DNA from 2 places in the Streptomyces sp. NPDC056161 genome. Region 2 is predicted to be linked to the other one. Evidence: riboswitches for the same ligand, from Rfam matches in the RefSeq annotation. Region 2 holds a riboswitch; the other holds the start of a gene.

Region 1 (5,456 bases), on a different contig from region 2:
GCCCACGCCGGGACCGCCGCCGCCGTGCGGGATGCAGAACGTCTTGTGCAGGTTGAGGTGCGAGACGTCACCGCCGAAGTGGCCCGGCTTGGCGAGCCCGACGAGGGCGTTGAGGTTGGCGCCATCCACGTACACCTGGCCGCCGGCCTCGTGCACCTGGGCGCAGATGTCGGCGACGTGCTCCTCGAAGACGCCGTGCGTCGACGGATACGTGATCATCAGCACCGCCAGCTCGTCGCGGTACTGCTCGATCTTCGCCCGCAGGTCCGCGACGTCGATCTCGCCGTCCTCGGCGGTCTTCACGACGACGACCTTCATCCCGGCCATCACCGCGCTGGCGGCGTTGGTGCCGTGCGCGGAGGACGGGATGAGGCAGACGACGCGCTGGTCGTCGCCGTTGGCCCGGTGATAGCCGCGCACGGTCAGCAGACCGGCCAGCTCGCCCTGCGAACCGGCGTTGGGCTGGAGCGAGACCTTGTCGTACCCGGTGACCTCGGCGAGCCGCTCCTCCAGCTCGTGGATGAGCGTGAGGTAGCCCTGCACCTGCTCGGCGGGCGCGAACGGGTGCAGCTGGCCGAACTCGGGCCAGGTGACCGGTTCCATCTCGGTGGTCGCGTTGAGCTTCATCGTGCAGGAGCCCAGCGGGATCATGCCGCGGTCCAGCGCGTAGTCCCGATCGGCCAGCTTGCGCAGGTAACGCAGCATCGCGGTCTCGGAGCGGTGCTGCTGGAAGACCGGATGGGTCAGGAACTCGTCGGTGCGCAGCAGCGCCTGCGGCAGCGCGTCCTCGGTGGCCGCGTCCAGCGCCTCGACGTCACCCCGCACGCCGAAGGCGGCCCACACGGCACCGAGCCGGGCCCGGGTGGTCGTCTCGTCGCACGCGATGGAGACGTGGTCGGGATCGACGAGGTGCAGGTTGACGCCGTTCTCCCGCGCGGTGGCGACGATCTGCTCGGCGCGGCCCGCGGCTTCGACCGTCAGCGTGTCGAAGTAGGCACCGTGGACGGTCCTGAAACCGCCGCCGGCCAGGCCCGCCGCGAGGATCGCCGCGTAGCGGTGGGTGCGTCGCGCGATGGCACGCAGCCCCTCAGGACCGTGGTAGACGGCGTACATGCCGGCCATCACCGCGAGCAGCACCTGCGCGGTGCAGATGTTGCTGGTGGCCTTCTCCCGCCGGATGTGCTGTTCCCGGGTCTGCAGGGCGAGCCGGTAGGCCCGGTGCCCGTCGGCGTCGACGGAGACGCCCACGAGGCGGCCCGGCAGGCTGCGCGCGAACTTCTCGTGCACGGCCATGTAGCCGGCGTGCGGCCCGCCGAAGCCCATCGGCACACCGAAGCGCTGGGTCGTACCGACGGCGATGTCCGCACCCAGTTCGCCCGGCGACTTCAGCAGCGTGAGAGCGAGCAGGTCGGCGGCGACGGTGACGAGCGCGCCGAGCTCGTGCGCCCGCTCGATGACCGGCTGGATGTCGCGTACGGCGCCGGAGGCACCCGGGTACTGGATCAGTACGCCGTTGATCTCCCGCTCGGCGATCCCGGCGGGGATGCCCTCTTGCAGGTCGGCGACCACGACCTCCACGCCGGTCGGTTCGGCGCGGGTGCGGATCACGGCGACGGTCTGCGGCAGTGTGTCCGCGTCGACCAGGAAGAGGCCCTTCTTGTTCCTGCCCATGCGCCGGGACAGGGCCATCGCCTCGGCCGCGGCCGTGCCCTCGTCGAGCAGGGAGGCACCGGACGTGGGCAGTCCGGTGAGGTCGGCGACCATGGTCTGGAAGTTCAGCAGGGCTTCGAGCCGGCCCTGGGAGATCTCCGGCTGGTAGGGCGTGTAGGCCGTGTACCAGGCCGGGTTCTCCATGACGTTGCGCAGGATGACGGGCGGCGTGAAGGTGCCGTAGTAGCCGAGCCCGATCATCGAACCGACGACCTGGTTGCGGTCCGCGAGGGAACGCAGCTCGGCCAGCACCTCGGCCTCGGTGCGGGCGTCGGGCAGATCGAGCGCGTCGGCGTTCTTGATCACGTCCGGCACCGCGGCGGCGGTCAGCTCGTCGAGCGAGCCGTAACCGACCTGCGCGAGCATCTTCTCCCGCGCCTCCTGGTCGGGCCCGATGTGCCGCTGCTCGAAGGGGGTGCCCTGTTCGAGCTCGGAGAGCGGAGTGCGGTGGGCGGTCATTGCGGAGGCCTCCTGGTCTGACGACCTTCGAGGGGCGCCCCGGCGCGGGCACCCCGACGGCCTCCCCCTCTGTCATCTCGACCTGAGAGCTTCACCGTGCCACCCGAGGCGTCACGGCTTTCCCCGTCGGTGAGAGCGGGAACCGTCAGCACCCGCCCTGCTTTCCAGAGTGACCTCGCCCGTGCGGTACGTGTGCCTGAGAGATTCCGGGGAGGATTTGCTCCTTCGGCGCCTCGGACGATGTCCGGAGGACTCTCCCGCACGGGATCAGCAGCCAATTGCCAGCCTACCAGCGGCGCCATCGGCAGGACCTTCGAGTGGCCGCCGCCTCGTTTCTGCTCTTTTGTAGTGCTTACGCATGATTGCGACCAATGAGGAGGGCCCGTGCAGACCGACATCGATCCGCGCAACCTGATCGGCCGCAAGGCGTTCGACCGCAACGGCACCAAGATCGGCACCATCGACGAGGTGTACCTCGACGACGCCACGGGAGTGCCGGAGTGGGCGGCCATACGGACGGGCCTGTTCTCCAGGGACGCCTTCGTCCCCCTTGAGCCGAGCGAGCTGATCGAGGGCAGTCTGCGCGTCCCCTTCGACCGCGCCCTCATCAAGGACGCCCCCGACTTCGGCGTGGGCCGCCATCTCTCCCCTGAGCAGGAACTCCAGCTCTACCACCACTACGGCCTGGACGTGGCGGCACCGTCACCGCAACCCGACCACGACTTCGGCAAGCTGGCGGGCCAGGACGAGACCTGACGCCGCCCCGGGGCCCCTTCCCCCTCGGCCTCACCCCTGTACGGCCCAACGCCCCGCTGCCTTCCCCGCTCCCTTCCTCGTCCCCCGTCGTCCGTCCTCGGCCTCGCCCTTCGGCACGTCCCACCCCACCGGGGACGTCGCCCACTGGATCCGTCGCATCGTGCCCCTCCCAGCACACCGCCGTCTCCGCCCGCCTCGACCCCGGGCAGAGACGGCGGTGCGACCGCCCACGCGGAGTGCCCCTGCTGTCTCCCCCTGGCATGGATAACCCCGCCCCTGCCCTGCCTGCCCCGTCGACCACCGTCTGGCGCGCGCCGGACCCCATGCCGGCACGCTCGGACGGCCCGACGGCTCGCCCCTCGTTCCTCGGTCCCCTTCCCCCTCGGTCCCCTTCTCCCTCAGCCCTCCTCCCTGCCCCTTTCCGCCCCGCTCCGCTCGCCGGGGCCCGTTCAGCCGCGCTCACCCCGCGGCCCTGCCCGGCTCCACGTCAACCGGTCCCCCGCGACGACGGCGACGGCGTCCCCACCACCGGTCCGCCCTCATCCCCCTCAGCCCCCTCCGCTCCCCCGGACAGCAACGGCAACGGATCCGCGGGCTCCAGACCGGGATCGTCGACCCGGAACGTCCGCACCCGGCCCGGCTGCGAGGCGGGTGTCTCGAAGCGCACCGTGACCCGCCCGAGACCGCTGCCCTGCACCCACCCGTGCCCGTACTCGGTGTGCCGCACGTCGTGCCCCGCGGCCCAGTGCCGTTCGGCCGCCGCCGGCCGCTCCTCGACGGGCTCGGCCGCCGTCTCCTCCGATGCCGCGTCGGCCGCCTCCTCCGCCGCCTGGGCGAACAGGTCCTCCTGGGTGTAGTCGGCGAGACCGGAGACGCCCACGCCGAGCAGCCGCACCCCGCCCGTCGTGTCCACGGACTCCAGCAGCCGCATCGCCGCCTCCCGCACCACCACTGGATCGTCCGTGGGCCCCCGCAGCGTCTCCGACCTGGTCAGCGTGGAGAAGTCGTACCGCCGCACCTTCAGCACGATGGTCCGCCCCGACAGCCCCGCCGCGCGCAGCCGCCGCACGCACCGGCCGGCCAACCGCTGCACCTCCAGGCCGACCCGGAGACGATCGTGGATGTCGACGTCGTACGTGTCCTCGACGGACACCGACTTCGTCTCCCGCTCGGCCACCACCGGCCGCTCGTCATGCGCCAGCGCCATGGCGTACAGGGCGTGACCGTGGGCCTTGCCCAGCAGCCGCACCAACTCGTCCTCACCGGCCTCGGCGAGATCCTCGACCGTCGAGATCCCGGCCCGCCGCAGGTGGTCACCGGTGGCCGGTCCCACCCCCGGCAGGGTCCGCACCGGCAGCGGGGAGAGCAGCGCGCGCTCGGTGCCCGGTTCGATCAGCAGCAGGCCGTCGGGCTTGGCCTGCTCCGAGGCGATCTTCGCGAGCATCTTCGAGGCGGCGAGCCCCACCGAACCGGTGAGTCCGGTGCCCGTCCGTATGTCCGCGCGCAGCTTCACCCCGGCCAGCCTGGCCGACTCCGCGTCCCAGGCCGTCCCCCCGGCCTCCAGGTCCACGAACGCCTCGTCCAGGCTCAGCGGCTCCACCAGCGGGGACAGCTCCCGCAGCAACGCCATCACCTGCTCGCTGACCGACCGGTACAGTCCGAAGCGCGGCACGAGGTAGGCGGCATGGGGGGCCAGCCGGCGCGCCTGGGCCATGGGCATCGCCGAGCGGACCCCGAAGGTCCGTGCCTCGTACGAGGCGGTGGCGACCACCCCGCGCGGCCCGAGTCCGCCCACGACGACGGCCTTCCCACGCAGGCTCGGCTTGGACGCCTGCTCCACCGAGGCGAAGAAGGCATCCATGTCGAGATGCAGGATCGTGGGCACGTTTCGCACATCTCCGATGCTGCACCACGGCACTGACATCGTCCCGCCGCCGGAGGGCGACACGGCCCCGGATCCCCTGAGTAAGGCCGCTCGGACCGCCGCGGTCATGCTGTCAAGCCGCCCGGTCGGGCAGCTCAGACCGCCCGGTTGCGCCGCCTGGCCAGCTCGTCCGCGGGATTGTGCCCGACCAGGGTCTCCCCGGTGTCGATGCGCTCCCCGTGCAGTTGGGAAAGCGCACTCTCCACGTCCCGCCAGACCACGCCCACGGCGATCCCGAAGACGCCCTGACCGCCCTGGAGCAGGGCGTGGACCTCGTCCGGCGAAGTGCACTCGTAGACCGTGGCACCGTCGCTCATCAGCGTCAGGCGCTCCAGGTCACGGAAACCGCGTTCCCTGAGGTGCCGGACGGCGCCGCGGATGTTCTGCAACGACACGCCGGTGTCCAGGAACCGCTTGACGATCTTCAGGACGACGACGTCCCGGAAGCTGTAGAGGCGCTGCGTACCCGATCCGTAGGCGGGTCGCACACTGGGCTCGACGAGACCCGTGCGGGCCCAGTAGTCGAGTTGCCGATAGGTGATGCCGGCCGCCGCGCAGGCCGTGGGCCCCCGGTAACCGATCTGTTCGGACGTCATGGCCGCCGCCC
Region 2 (5,456 bases):
GATCTCGTGGAGGCGGTCCTCCGCCTGCTGTCCGTCCAGTTCGGACGCGCGCAGGTCGACCAGGATCAGATGGACGTCCGTGCCGCCGGACAGCACGTTCACGCCGGCCTCACGGGCGTCCGGCGCGGTCAGCCGCTCGGCGAGGATCCGGGCGCCGTCCACCGTACGGCGCTGGCGCTCCTTGAACCCGTCCGAGGCCGCGATCTTGAAGGAGACCGCCTTGGCCGCGATCACATGCTCCAGCGGGCCGCCCTGGAAGCCCGGGAACACCGACGAGTTCAGCTTCTTCGCGAAGTCCTTCTTCGCGAGGATGATGCCGCCGCGCGGGCCGCCCAGCGTCTTGTGGGTGGTGGAGGTGACCACGTCGGCGTACGGCACCGGGTTGGGGTGCAGGCCCGCGGCGACCAGCCCGGCGAAGTGGGCCATGTCCACCCACAGGTACGCCTCGACCTCGTCGGCGATCCGCCGGAACCCGGCGAAGTCCAGCTGCCGCGGGTACGCGGACCAGCCCGCGATGATCACCTTCGGGCGGTGCTCCTTGGCCAGCCGCTCCACCTCGGCCATGTCGACCAGACCGGCCTCGTCGACGTGGTAGGCGACCACGTCGAACTGCTTGCCGGAGAAGTTCAGCCGCATGCCGTGGGTGAGGTGGCCGCCGTGCGCCAGGTCCAGGCCGAGGATCGTGTCGCCGGGCTGGGCCAGCGCGAACAGCGCGGCCTGGTTGGCGGAGGCGCCCGAGTGGGGCTGCACATTGGCGTACTCGGCGCCGAACAGCTCCTTGACCCGGTCGATGGCGATCTGCTCGGTCACGTCGACGTGCTCGCAGCCGCCGTAGTAGCGGCGGCCCGGGTAGCCCTCGGCGTACTTGTTGGTGAGGACCGAGCCCTGCGCCTCCATCACCGCGAGGGGCGCGAAGTTCTCGGAGGCGATCATTTCGAGGGTGGACTGCTGGCGGTGCAGCTCGGCGTCGACCGCGGCGGCCACGTCCGGGTCCAGCTCGTGCAGGGGTGTGTTCATCAGCGACATGGGGCCAGGACTCCTCAGCCGGTGGTGAAGGTGGCGTACTCGGTGGCGGAGAGCAGGTCGGCCGGCTCCTCGGCGACGCGCACCCGGAACAGCCAGCCGCCCTCGAAGGGGGCCGAGTTCACCAGTGACGGGTCGTCGACGACGTCCTGGTTGATCTCGGTGACCTCGCCGGTGACGGGCGAGTACAGGTCGGACACCGACTTGGTCGACTCCAGTTCGCCGCAGGTCTCGCCCGCGGTCACAGCGGCGCCGACCTCCGGGAGCTGGACGAACACCACATCACCGAGCGAGTTCGCCGCGAACTCCGTGATGCCGACCGTCGAGACGCCGTCCGCGGCGGCCGACAGCCACTCGTGCTCCTTGCTGTAGCGCAGTTGCTGGGGGTTGCTCATGGCTTGAATTCTCCTGTACGCGGGGGAGTGCTGATGACGGGGGGACGGGGGAAGGCGCAGGTGGACGGGGTGGTGTGCCCGGCATCACAGCGAACCGGGGCACTACTTCTGCCGCCGGTAGAAGGGGAGCGCCACGACCTCGTACGGCTCGTGGTTGCCGCGGATGTCCACGCCGACGCCCGCCGTGCCCGGCGCCGCGTGCGCCGCGTCGACGTAGGCCATGGCGATGGGCCGGCCCAGGGTGGGGGAGGGGGCACCCGAGGTGACCTCGCCGATCACCGCGCCGCCCGCGACCACCGGGTACCCGGCGCGCGGCACCCGGCGGCCCTCGGCGACCAGGCCGACCAGCACCCGCGGCGGGTTCTGCTCGGCCCGCCCGGCCGCCGCCAGCAGCGCCTCGCGCCCGACGAAGTCGCCCTCCTTGCCGAACTTCACCACCCGGCCGAGCCCGGCGTCGAACGGTGTGAGCGAGGTCGACAGCTCGTGCCCATACAGCGGCATGCCCGCCTCAAGGCGCAGCGTGTCCCGGCAGGACAGCCCGCACGGGACCAGCCCGGCCGGGGCGCCCGCCTCGGTCAGCGCCTGCCAGAGCTTCTCCGCGTCGCCCGGCGCCACGAACAACTCGAAGCCGTCCTCGCCGGTGTAGCCGGTACGGGCGATCAGCGCGGGCACCCCGGCGACGGTGCCGGGCAGGCCCGCGTAGTACTTCAGGCCGTCCAGGTCGGCATCGGTCAGGGAAGCCAGGATGCCGGGGGACTCGGGGCCCTGGACGGCGATCAGGGCGTAGGCGTCGCGGTCGTCGCGGACCTGCGCGTCGAAGCCCGCGGACCGTTCCACCAGCGCGTCGAGCACCACCTGGGCGTTGCCGGCGTTCGCGACGACCAGGTACTCGTGCTCGGCCAGCCGGTAGACGATCAGGTCGTCCAGGATGCCGCCGTCGGCCCGGCAGATCATGGTGTACCGGGCCCGGCCGGTCCTGACGGCGCCGATGTCGCCGACCAGCGCGTGATCCAGCAGCGCGGCGGCCTGCGGGCCGGTCACGGTGATCTCACCCATGTGCGAGAGGTCGAAAAGCCCCGCCCGGCTCCGCACGGCGAGGTGCTCGTCCCGCTCGGAGCCGTAGCGCAGCGGCATGTCCCAGCCGGCGAAGTCGGTCATCGTCGCACCGAGCGAGCGGTGCAGGGCGTCCAGCGCGGTACGCCGTGGACGAGGGGATTCGGTGCTGCTCATCGGTCGGTCGTCTCCCAGGGCGATGGGGGTCGCCCGCGCGGGCGGGGCCGAACGCGGGCAGGGCGGGGAAGGTCCTCCCCATCTGTCATCGGAACCTGAGAGGTTCGCCATGACCGGCGGCGTACACAACGTCGTACGGCGGTCACGGCTTGCACCTTGGGTGGAGCCACCGGACAGCGGCCCGCTTTTCAGATGTGCCTCGCCCACGCGGTGACGGTGCCTGAGAGATTCAAGGGAGGGACTTGCTCCTTCGGCGTCCCAGCAGGGCTGCTGGGAACTCTCCCGCGCGGATTCAAGCGGCCGGTATGCAGTTGGCGGGCTCATCATTGCACGCCTCGCCGCCGCACGGCAGACCGGATCCGTGACCGGTCTGTGGCAGAACGCGCACGGCACGGTGAGGCACCGCGCATTACCTTCTCTTTACACTTGGCGGGGATGGGGATGTCCAGACCCCAAGGGGAGGACGATCACGGTGAACAGGACCACGGCGTACGCCACGACCACGGGTCTCGCGCTGCCCGGGAAGCCCGCGGGCCGATCCGTCGGACGGCGCGCGGAGCGGCCCGCGCCGGTCGTCCGCGACCTGCGCGAGCGGTCCGGCCGCAGCCCACGCGCCCTGCACTTCGGCCGCCACGACCTGGCCGTGGTCACGGGCCTGCCCGGCAGCGGCAAGTCGACCCTGATGGATCGGACGGTCCAGGGCGTGGGAGCCGTCAGGATCGACTCCCAGGACACCCGGGACCGCTGGGAGGCCCGGATCCCGCGCTTCCTCCCGTACGCGCTCTACCGCCCCCTCGTCCGCCTCGCCCACTACGCCGCGCTGCGCCGCGCCCTGCGCACCGGCGAGGGCGTCGTGGTGCACGACTGCGGCACCCAGTCCTGGGTGCGCGGCTGGCTGGCCCGCGAGGCCCGCCGCCGCGGCGGCACACTGCACCTGATCCTGCTCGACGTCCCGCCCGCCACGGCCCGCGACGGCCAGCGCGACCGCGGCCGGGGCGTCTCCCGTTACGCCTTCCTGCGCCACCGCAGGGCCGCCGCCCGGCTGCTGCGCGCGGTGGAGCGGGGCGAGCCGCCCGCGGGCTGCGGTTCGGCGGTGCTGCTCGACCGGGACGCCGCGGACGTGCTGCACCGGATCGGCTTCGCAGGGTGAGGGCCTGTCACCGGTACCCGTTAGCCTTTCCAGCCACAGCAGTGTTTTCCAGCAGGCGGTAGGCAGATGGACTTCCCGGCGGACTTCCCAGCGGATTTTCCGGCACAGGCACACCCCCACCCGCACGGCGGATGGCCAGGCAACGAACTGGAGGAGGTGCTCTCCGCCTCCCTCGGCGTGCCGTCGGCAGGCGGCCGGATCGTCGAGGTCCTGGGCCGCAGCTTCTTCTGGATCCCGCTGCCGGAGGGCGGCGGCCCGGACAGCGGCCCCCTCGACCTGCCGACGGTGGACATCGAGGGCCAGGCGTACGTCCCGGTCTTCAGCTCCGAGGAACAGTTCCGCCAGGTCGTCGGCGCCCACCTGGCGTACACCGTCGCGCCCGCCGTGGAGTTCGCCCGCGGCCTGCCCCCGCAGGTCGGCATCGCCGTCAACGCGGGCGGGGTGGTCGGCCTCCCGCTCCCGCCGGAAGCGGTGGCCGAACTGTGCCGCGCGGACCGCACCGCGCTGGACGGCCCGACGAGCGGCGGCCGGGTCCGGCTGTTCGAGCCGGACTGGCAGGACGACCCGGTCGACTTCCTGTCCGCCGCCTCCGCCGAGTTCGCGGCGACCGGCGTGATCCGCACGGCCCGCCGCTGCCTCGCGGCCGTCGAGACGGCGGACCCGGTGCTGTTCGTCGGCGTCGAACTCGCCCAGTGGGAGGGCGATCTGCGGGAACTGCCGCTGGCCGCCCTGGGCCGGGCGCTGGCGCAGGTCCCGGTGCGGTGGCCGGTCAACCTGGTCCTGCTGGACGTCGCCGAGGACCCGGTGGGCGACTGGCTCAGGGGCCATGTGCGGCCCTTCTACCAGCACGGCCAGTAGGCAGCGCCGCGCCGGCCGGGCGGGGACGGCCGCCGGCGGGCCGCGTCGCCCGCGAACAAGGAGCCCCGGGCCACCGGACGCTTAAGCTGTCTCCCGAACGCGGGGTAGTCGAAGAAGAGGCGGTAAGTCAGGTGAGCGCGAGCCTCAGCGGCAGCGTCGAGCACACGCTGCGCCAGGTCACGCCCGGGCGTTACGACGCCTACGAGGCGCTCCTGCGCGCGCTCGCGACCCCCGGTTCCGGCCAGGTCTGGATGCTCCTGTGGCACGGTCAGGCGGGCTCCCCCGACGCCCAGTACGGAACCATGGAGGTCGACGGCTACGGCTACGCCCCGTGCGTCACCTCCGCCCAGGAGCTGTCCGCAAGTGGCTGGAACCGCTCGTACGAGGTGGTCGACGGGCTCGACGCGGCCCGCACCCTCTACCCGGACCACTACGGCATCTGGCTCAACCCGCACGCCCCGGGCGGCGGTGTCGGCATCCCCTGGCTCGATCTGCGCCGCATCGCCACGGGCCTGGACCGTCAGCCGGCCGGCCCGCTGAGGCTGTCGGAACCCGGCATCGAGATCCCGCAGTTCTACGCCCTGCTGGCGCAGAACGCCCACCGCACCCCGGTGGTCCGCTCGCTGCGCCGCGCCTGGGTGCAGCCGGCCCTCGGCGCGCCCTACCTGGCCATCGGGCTGGACGTGTACGACACTTCGCCGCCCGCGGTGGACTCGGTGCGGGCGATGATGCAGCAGTCGATCGGCGCGGTACCGGACGGGCTGCCGGTGTCGACCGTGGCGATGACCGACGAGCACGAT

Evidence for each region. A riboswitch is a leader RNA that binds a small molecule or an ion and turns the genes downstream of it on or off. The one in region 2 is predicted to bind glycine.
Region 1: linked by a shared signal. The riboswitch ahead of gcvP (aminomethyl-transferring glycine dehydrogenase) and the one ahead of gcvT (glycine cleavage system aminomethyltransferase GcvT) in region 2 are both predicted to bind glycine.

The regions. Positions count from the first base shown of each region.
Region 1 is NZ_JBHJUV010000067.1:8,413-13,868, reverse strand. It holds gene gcvP (aminomethyl-transferring glycine dehydrogenase) at 1-2,169, opposite strand, end outside; glycine riboswitch at 2,344-2,439, opposite strand; gene ACFC09_RS39380 (PRC-barrel domain-containing protein) at 2,554-2,925, shown strand; gene ACFC09_RS39375 (DNA polymerase IV) at 3,413-4,819, opposite strand; gene ACFC09_RS39370 (MerR family transcriptional regulator) at 4,945-5,456, opposite strand, start outside.
Region 2 is NZ_JBHJUV010000031.1:50,196-55,651, reverse strand. It holds gene glyA (serine hydroxymethyltransferase) at 1-1,026, opposite strand, end outside; gene gcvH (glycine cleavage system protein GcvH) at 1,041-1,418, opposite strand; gene gcvT (glycine cleavage system aminomethyltransferase GcvT) at 1,521-2,648, opposite strand; glycine riboswitch at 2,847-2,943, opposite strand; gene ACFC09_RS26770 (AAA family ATPase) at 3,121-3,798, shown strand; gene ACFC09_RS26765 (enhanced serine sensitivity protein SseB) at 3,865-4,656, shown strand; gene ACFC09_RS26760 (enhanced serine sensitivity protein SseB C-terminal domain-containing protein) at 4,788-5,456, shown strand, end outside.